Regions from separate parts of the Paenibacillus sp. WLX1005 genome, predicted to be linked through region 1. Evidence: riboswitches for the same ligand, from Rfam matches in the RefSeq annotation. Region 1 holds a riboswitch; each other region holds the start of a gene.

Region 1 (3,174 bases):
CTTTTATCACTTTGAAGCAATAGTAATATATTATAAGCTGTACTAAACGGCTATCTGCGAACTCATCCACATCTATTCACTCTCTATTCGTAGCAAACATCATACCACATACGGGCCATCTGCAAACATTGTACAGACATCAATACAGGCTGCGATAAAGGTTGCAATGATTCATCACTTTTTACAGAAAATATTTGCACCAATGATCATTATCGATTGCAATCTGATGTGCTATCAATTCTGTTGCCTGTATACACAAACGCACAAACAGGATCATAAACCGACTGCTTATGATCCCACGGATAGCCAGGGAGATAAGGAGGAGTGAATATGACGACGGTTATGTTTTGGAGTCCGGATAACGGACAGGGCAAAACGTCTGCGCATACAGTTATTACTGCGATTACAGCTGCATTGCAATACAGGGCACGTCTGCTTCTCTGCCATAATGATGAACGTGGACATGGTGTAGAATATGGAATTACAGCGGATTTGAGCGAGCCAGTGGCAGACATCTGGAAGAACGGGCCTGGCATTGATCGTCTGCATTATTTGCAGCAGTCAGGTATTCTGAATGCAGGCAATGTGACCGATTATATGGTGCCGCTAGTACGTGATCGGCTTCATTTACTGGCAGGAACACAACATGCTCACAACGAAGCAAACCGCAATCCTGTATTTTGGAACAATCTATTTCAGGCGGCAAGTCATCATTATGACTTGGTGTTAATGGATGCAGGTTGTGGCGAAGACAAGCTGCCATTGCTTGAATTGGCAGACCTCGTAGTTGTGAATCTGGGACAAAACCGCGAGTCCTTGCACAACTTTTTTGCCAACCCATTATATGCGGATTGGGAATGGAGTTCTTCATGGATGCCGGTAATCGGAGCATATCAACCGAAAGGCAAACTGACAGAAACCGAAATCAGTCGTCGTTTTGGGTTGCAGCGCCAGTTATACACACTGAATCATTGCCAGCCTTTACAGGATGCATGGAATGTACAACGCCTGCTGTCTTTTATGCGGAATCGGCTTGTTCTCGATTGGCCGGAGCAACAATTGGGTCAATTTTTCAGACAATCGTTTTTGCTGACATCGGGTATTCTCGAACAGCTTGAGCAACAGGAAAATGCAGCTTTGCCACAGCAAGCCGTACTGGCGGGTGAACGGTCTAGCATTCATCGGATTCGTCATCTGGCATTGAAAATGCCATCGCTTGTATATTCTCCCGTTTGATTGTAAACAGATCGACTTCCTGAACTTGCTAAGCTTAATCATGTAACAGATGGTAAATAATAAATTGTAACTAGCAGATTATAAAGTGCACCCAGGGTGCATTTACATAAACAGCGATAAACCTGTATATGAAAATAGCAGCTTCATTTGCTTTATTGATACAGGTTTGCTAAGATGAGAATGTTTCAAACGACAACAGCATATCCATATGCACTAGGGGAGCCTTTACAGGCTGAGATGACAGCATACTGCTGACGAACCCTTTGGACCTGATCTGGATCATACCAGCGTAGGGAAGTGGAAGAGCATATCCGATATGAGGAAATGAAGACGTATTCCGGCTTTTAGGTAGCAATTACCGGAATAGATTACGATCATCTTCAACCTCATGAATCTGCCTTTGCTCTGGGTAGCAGAAGGATCACTGATTTGCAGGTGAATCTTATTGCAAACCCTGTTTATTTCATAACGATAAAATAAACAGCCACTTTCCAATTGGAAGGTGGCTTTTTTACGTATATTGGTATCTGCAAGGCAGTTATACAAACGAAGCACACAAAGAAGGTGACCCAATGGAACTGCATGTAGTGACTCCCGGTACGCTAACGCAACAAGGTGTGATAGACATTAGTGTACGTATTCACCCTTACGTGACAGCAATCCATATTCGTGAAAAAAGCTGGACAGAGCAACAAATCATACAGACCGTTCAGCAGATGTTGCTGCGAGATATACCTGCTTCTTTGATTGTCATTAATAATCATCCGCAATTGGCGCTGGAATTAGGGGTTGGAGGTGTACATTTACCAGAATTTGCAGCTATGTATACCGCCAGTGATTGCATTGAGTCAGACAACAAATCTTCGACCAAATCCAATCACAACATTGCTCAATCATCTTCATTAACGATCAGTCGTTCCGTTCATAGTGTTGAACGTGCATGGGAAGCAGAACAGGAAGGCTGTCATTATGCAATATTCGGACATATTTACGCTACCCAGTCCAAGCCCGGAGTCGAACCGCGCGGAGTAGAGCAACTGGCAAAAGTCTGTTCGGCAACAAATATGCCTATAATCGCAATTGGCGGCATACAGCCACATCATTGTGCAGAATTACATGCTGCTGGTGCGGCTGGCATAGCGGTGATGTCTTCCATATTCACTGCCAGTTCTCCGCTGCAAGCAGTCCAGCAATATGCAGATGCTATACAACATACTGGTTCTGCGCAACAAGCAGTTTACAACAAACGTCCACGAGAGATGAACGGGACAACAGGGAGTGGCATTTATGAGACATGAAGGACAGTACGATGTGATTGTCGTTGGCGCGGGCGCGATTGGAGCAGCGATTGCACTGGAATGTCAGAGCCGTGGAGCAAACGTCGCGATAGTAGAAAAACAACGACCAGCAGCAGGAGCTTCCGGTGCAGCAGGTGGAATGTTGGCTGCATCGTCTGAGCATTTTGTGCATCAGGATTTGCAGCGACTCGCATTACGCAGTCGTTCATTGTATCCGGCGCTTGCGCAGCGTTTGTATGATTGCACTGGAATCGACATCGGCTTGCGCAAGGAAGGATTTCTTTTACCAATTGAAGATCATGCCAACACTACAAATGTTGCTGCCTCTATAGGGAATGCTGCCGATGCTAGCCCGCAGCAAGGGTTGGAATGGTGGAATGCTACACGATTGGCAGATGTTGAGCCGTATATACGGGCAGAGCAAGGCATGATGTACAACCCGGATGAGTTGCAGCTAATTCCTAGGCTACTTACCGAAGCGTTGGTAGGTGCAGCCATTCATGGCGGGGCAGATGTTTATCGAAATTATGATGTGAACCGTCTGTTGCGAGAAACGGGAGGTAATGGTGCCGTTTGCGGTGTAGTGACCGATGATTCGATACTGCGCAGTGAGCATGTAGTACTTGCTTCTGGTTTGGGT
Region 2 (3,174 bases), 1.3 Mb from region 1:
GCTAGGTGCGATGGTTCGTGCTGTCAAACCGGATGGCAAAATCCGCATGACCATGGTCGGCGGTTTTACGATGAATAGCATTGAAAATGAATACTGTATCATCCATACTCGCAGTGGCAAAACGTACACCGGCACAATCCTCTCTACCGAGCCGTCGGTGCATGTATATGATCACGCGGAAACGTTGAAGCGAACGGAAAATCATATGGAAGTGCGAATCGACGAGGTTGTTGCGTCGAAAGAAGATGTCGACGCACTTGGCATTGCGGTGGGCGATTATATCTCCTTCGACGCGCGTCCGGTAATGACAGATAGCGGATATATCAAATCCCGTCATCTGGATGATAAAGCGAGTGTTGCCGCCATGTTCGGGCTATTGGAATCGGCGCATACTCACCAATGGAAGCCGCGTCATACCGTGAAGTTACTCATTTCCAATTACGAGGAAGTTGGTCATGGCACCGCCTATATTCCGGGCGATATCGACGAGATGATCGCAGTTGATATGGGCTGTATCGGTGATGATCTGTCATGTAAAGAAACGGATGTATCAATCTGTGTCAAAGACAGCTCCGGTCCTTACGATTATGAGATGACTGGCAAGCTTGCTGAGTTGGCACGGCGTGAACAGATTCCGTTTGCGCTCGATGTGTATCCACATTACGGTTCTGATGCTTCTGCCGCACTGCGTGGTGGCAACAATATCCGGGCGGCATTGATCGGTCCGGGCGTACATGCTTCGCACTCTATGGAACGTACACATAGCGATGCCGTTATTAACACTGCACGTCTGCTAGCAGCTTATATTACCGAATAATCACTATCATGGCAAAGGTTGACAGAACGTTTGTCGACCAAGTATAGTGTACAGCGAGACATCCACTAGGGGCGCCCGTATGGGCTGAGATAAAGCGTAGCTTTGGTCCCTTTGAACCTGATCTGGGTTATGCCAGCGTAGGAAAGTGGTGCAATGATGACCGGCTTATTTTGTTTGCCTGTGGTCTTATTTGCCGCTTCCGTTCGCCGGAGGCGGCTTTTTGTCGTGTTCGGTGAATCGAAGAGGACAGTAGGATGGTATATCCAAGCATGGCAAACATGTCGGTTGCGGATTGCAACTGATGTATTGGTTACATACTGTACTGGTTGCCACCCCACCATATTCCCTACTCATCAGTCTACGATGGATGTTATCCACAGTACTGTAGGAGGATTTTTGACTATGCCTATTCTAACAACCCCATTGCCCGGTAGCCGCAAAGTGTATACAATCGGCTCACGTCCCGACATTCAGGTGCCAGAGCGCGAGATCGCCCTTTCACCGAGTGAATTACGCGGTGTGGAAACTGCCAATGCACCGCTACGGGTGTACGATACGAGCGGACCGTACACTGACGAGCATGCAACCATCGATATTCGCCGGGGATTATCTCCACTGCGCGCAGGCTGGATTGCTGAACGCGGTGATTGTGAGCCGGTTGATGCGCGAACAGAGCAGCCAGAGGATAACGGATTCACCAGTCTGGAAAAAGCAGAGCTGCACGGCGCGGAGAAGTTTCCAGACTACGGGCGCCAACCTCTACGTGCTAAAACGGGACATAATGTGACCCAGCTACATTACGCTCGCCGTGGCATCATTACGCCGGAGATGGAGTATATCGCTATTCGCGAAGGGATGACGCCGGAAGTGGTACGTACCGAGATTGCTGCCGGACGCGCAATTATACCTGCGAATGTGAATCATCCTGAGCTGGAGCCGATGATTATCGGTCGCCGGTTTCATGTGAAGATCAATGCCAATATCGGTAATTCGGCAGTTGCTTCCTCTATCGAGCAGGAAGTGGAGAAAATGACATGGGCGACGCGCTGGGGCGCAGATACGATTATGGATCTCTCCACTGGCAAAAATATTCATACGACGCGCGAATGGATTATCCGCAATTCGCCAGTGCCGGTCGGTACAGTGCCGATTTATCAAGCATTGGAAAAGGTCAATGGCAAGGCGGAGGATCTCAGCTGGGAGATGTATCGGGACACACTAATTGAGCAGGCAGAACAGGGTGTGGATTATTTTACGATTCATGCCGGGGTGCTATTACGCTATATTCCGCTCACTGCAAAGCGCGTAACCGGCATCGTCAGTCGCGGCGGATCGATTATGGCAGCGTGGTGTCTGGCGCATCATCGGGAGAACTTTCTGTATACGCATTTTGCAGATATTTGCGAGATTATGAAGGCGTACGATATTAGCTTTTCGCTGGGAGATGGACTACGTCCGGGTTCTATTGCGGATGCGAATGACGAAGCTCAGTTTGCCGAGTTGGATACGCTAGGTGAGTTGACGCAGATCGCTTGGCAGCATGATGTACAGGTAATGGTTGAAGGTCCGGGGCATGTCCCGATGCAGCTTATTCAGGAAAATATGGATCGCCAGCTGGATGTGTGCAAGGAAGCCCCCTTTTATACACTCGGTCCGCTAACAACAGATATTGCGCCGGGCTACGATCATATTACGAGTGCGATTGGAGCAGCCATGATTGGCTCGATGGGGACGGCGATGCTCTGCTATGTAACGCCAAAGGAGCATCTCGGTCTGCCGAATCGCGAGGATGTCAAAGAAGGCGTCATCACGTACAAAATTGCTGCGCACGCCGCCGATCTCGCCAAAGGTCATCCGCGCGCCCGTTATCGGGATGATGCACTGTCCCGGGCGCGGTTTGAATTCCGCTGGCGCGATCAGTTTCATCTATCACTCGATCCTGAACGAGCGATGAGTTATCACGATGAGACACTGCCCGCCGAAGGTGCCAAATCAGCACATTTCTGCTCCATGTGCGGTCCGAAATTTTGCAGTATGAAGATTACGCAGGATATTCGCGATCTGGCAGAACGGGACGGAATTGCGCCGGAAGAAGCGATTGAGTCAGGTATGGAGCAGATGGCGGAAACGTATCGCACGCGGCAAGGCTCGACGAACAGTGTATATGGTGGATAGGCTTGTGTAGACTACATGCTTGGTACTGATATAGCAGAAGCTGAAGATGTTGATCCGGTAGTGTGTACGAACAACGATATGTTCACCTCAAGGTCACTCTCCCATTGATATGACGAATGTTATGTATGGATTGCTTTGCATTCCCATCGACTCATGTATGTCATGGGAAAATATAAACAAAA
Region 3 (3,174 bases), 2.7 Mb from region 1:
TGTATTCCAAAGTATGGTGCTGTCTCTGCCATCCGGCAATAAACTTGTTTTCGTCCATAAACCGAATGTCCTATCGCGGACTGTCGCATCGTCTGCAATCCTCATCGTTGTAAGCCTTTGATCAACTCGCTGCACTTCAACACAAAAAACGCCGCATCGGCAGATTACCTACCAATCGGCGTTTTGTTACACTGTCCCGCTATCGGGAATCCCGATAACAAGATCAGCAATTTTCATTCCATTTATGAGCTGGCTCCCGGCGTTTGCGATGTTTGTACTGCAAATACGAATCCAGAATGCGATCCAGCTGCTCTGACTGATCGATCACCCGATGATCCCGAATGCCGTGCTCGGCTGCCATCTGATTCAGAATGCGGCGCTCCTGCTCGATTTGCTGTTCAATCTTTTCCAGGTCCAAGGAAAACACCTCCCGTAAAATACCCCTTCCAACGTGCATGCTCTGTCTGATTACGGGCATATTTTCCATCACCATATCCCGCGATTGTATGGTTTGATCTGCGAAAGAATGCTGCTTCATCTATATGTCTTAGTTGTTTACATTAAATTGTTGGTATTATATTGGTTATACCTTACTTTCATGTGACGTTTCAAGTTCCTACAGTACCTATTTTATCCTTATTTTGGAAACAAAAAATGACAAAAAATCCGGTTTGGAATTTTGTATTTCGGGATAGAAATTTACAAAATTCGTCACCGGATTTTACGAATGCCTACTATGACAAGGATTTACCTGTGTAACAAAATACGACAGCAAGGCTGATCGTATCTCTCAGGTGCAACCGCAACCGGCAGGATTAGCCCTGCCAGGTTTGCTTATTGCCGTCCTGATCGGTATATTCGATTGTTTGCGGCTTGATATCCAGTACGACATAATCGGGATCATCCGGTCCAGAGAACCATTGCTTGAAATCGTCTTTCCAGACGCGCTGCTTCAGCTCGGCATCATCAGACACCGTTGCCGTTGCCTGTACTTCGACCACTTCGTTATTGCCGCCTTTTTCGTAACCTAGCAGCAGATAGCAGTTCGGGTTTTGTTCCAATTCTTCAACTTTATGCGTCTTGCGATCCGTTGCCAGATGGATATTCAATCCTTCATTGTAGAGCGCCATATAACGCACTTTTGGCTTGTTATCCTCTACTGTACCAAATGCACAAAATGGATTGTCGGACAGGGCTTTGACGATTGCTTGTTCTTCGATGGATGTACTCATGATCAAGCTCCTTTCGCAATAGGAAGATATAGTATTGGGTGTTCCAGATCCTGCTTCTATCATAGACATGTATCCTGATCGCTCAGGTGTATTCGTCCTATGACAACGGATATACATACGTATGCTCCGTTAATGGTATAAAAAATACTTCATTGCATACATACCCGATGCGGCTGGCAGTGAACCTGTTACAGCCTGTTTCCAGACTGTTTGGTGTGAATGTTACGGTCTGCTTGGTGTTGTGTCAGCGTCTACTTGTTATAACTATCCACTTTATGATTCGAACGGTTCATCCAGCGGTTATGCCGTATATTCTGGCGATGCGCTCGCCGCTGACCTGCTGGACAGTTATGCCCTGCTCGTCTATAATTACAGCTAGAAAAAGCGCATATCTGTCTAGGGGAGCTGGGAAGCCGGCTGAGAGTGTATTCCAACAATACTGACCCTTATACCTGATCTGGATAATGCCAGCGTAGGAAGTGAAGCATGCCATGTATGTCTACTCATATATGCACCTATGTCGTCCCAGTCCGGGGCGCTTTTTTTATATACCAAGCACGATATTCAGAGGGGAGTCTTACCGAAACATGAATACATTACGCAACAAAGCAGGTCTGCTGATTCTGCTGTCTGTGGTATTGCTAATGACTGCCTGCGGACAACGCAGTAGTGATAGTCAGAACAGCACTGGCAGCACCGACAACGGAACTGCATTACAAGATGTGCAGGTCGTGCTGGATTGGACGCCGAACACGAATCATACCGGTCTGTATGTAGCTCAAGAGATGGGATATTATAAGGAAGCTGGTCTGAATGTGAAGATCATTCAGCCCGGTCAAGGCGGCGCAGATACAATGGTCGCTTCCGGTCAGGTGCCGTTTGGCATTAGCTATCAGGAGAGCGTGACGCAGGCGCGTGTACAGGATGTGCCGCTCGTCTCACTGGCAGCAGTCATTCAGCATAATACGTCCGGCTTTGCCGCTCCGGTAGATCGTGGCATCAAGTCTCCCAAAGATATGGAAGGCAAATCATACGGCGCATGGGGTTCACCTGTCGAAGAAGCCGTCATGAAGTCGATCATGGATACGGACGGCGGTGATGTTAGCAAGGTGAAGAGTGTTAATATCGGCGATGCGGACTATTTTACAGCTGTCAAAAAAGGAATTGATTTCGCGTGGATTTTCTACGGCTGGACGGGAATCGAAGCCGAGCTGCGCGGCGAACCGCTCGATATGCTGTACGTCAAAGACTACTCGCCAAATCTCGACTATTACACACCGGTTATCGTAACGAACGAGAATGAGATCAAAAACGATCCCAAACTGGTGAAGGCATTCATGTCCGCCACAGCCAAAGGCTATGCATACGCCATCGCCAATCCCGACAAAGCTGCTGATATTCTGGTCAAAGCCGTTCCCGATCTTGATCCCGAACTGGTCAAAGCAAGCCAGAAATGGTTGTCGCCGCGCTATCAGGATGACGCTGCTCAGTGGGGTCTGCAAAAAGAATCGGTCTGGGCAGGTTACGCCGACTGGATGTACAAGCAGAAACTATTGGAGCAGCCGCTAGATGCAAGCAAGGCGTTTACTAACGACTTCTTACCGTCCGCTTCGGCAACGACCCAAGACACTACGACCACAACAGATACTACAGCAAAATAAATCATCATTTCCGTATACAAGCATCATTGGCGTATACAGGTATTGTAAGTTTGCCATACCTTATCGTCGTATAACAGGTTTCATCATCTCTCATCTTTGCATTCAAGGAGGCAGATTCCATGTCCAAGACACTACTCAGCATTCAGGTCATTCCCAAAACACAGCCCGGCGAGGATTCTTACGATTACGTGGATGCCGCGATTGAAGTCATTCAGTCCTCCGGCGTTCCCTACGAAGTACATCCGCTCGAAACGACGATAGAAGGCGAATTGGAGGAGCTG

The links. A riboswitch is a leader RNA that binds a small molecule or an ion and turns the genes downstream of it on or off. The one in region 1 is predicted to bind thiamine pyrophosphate.
Region 2: another riboswitch for thiamine pyrophosphate. It lies ahead of thiC (phosphomethylpyrimidine synthase ThiC); the one in region 1 lies ahead of ACE3MZ_RS13260 (thiamine phosphate synthase).
Region 3: another riboswitch for thiamine pyrophosphate. It lies ahead of ACE3MZ_RS01755 (ABC transporter substrate-binding protein); the one in region 1 lies ahead of ACE3MZ_RS13260 (thiamine phosphate synthase).

What each region holds. Positions count from the first base shown of each region.
Region 1 is NZ_CP176756.1:3,112,073-3,115,246, reverse strand. It holds gene ACE3MZ_RS13265 (hypothetical protein) at 331-1,236, shown strand; TPP riboswitch at 1,442-1,549, shown strand; gene ACE3MZ_RS13260 (thiamine phosphate synthase) at 1,809-2,534, shown strand; gene thiO (glycine oxidase ThiO) at 2,524-3,174, shown strand, end outside.
Region 2 is NZ_CP176756.1:1,855,416-1,858,589, reverse strand. It holds gene ACE3MZ_RS08015 (M42 family metallopeptidase) at 1-817, shown strand, start outside; TPP riboswitch at 875-978, shown strand; gene thiC (phosphomethylpyrimidine synthase ThiC) at 1,220-2,992, shown strand.
Region 3 is NZ_CP176756.1:418,498-421,671, reverse strand. It holds gene ACE3MZ_RS01770 (Spo0E family sporulation regulatory protein-aspartic acid phosphatase) at 224-418, opposite strand; gene ACE3MZ_RS01765 (pyridoxamine 5'-phosphate oxidase family protein) at 816-1,232, opposite strand; gene ACE3MZ_RS01760 (hypothetical protein) at 1,474-1,611, shown strand; TPP riboswitch at 1,621-1,729, shown strand; gene ACE3MZ_RS01755 (ABC transporter substrate-binding protein) at 1,820-2,893, shown strand; gene ACE3MZ_RS01750 (MTH1187 family thiamine-binding protein) at 3,013-3,174, shown strand, end outside.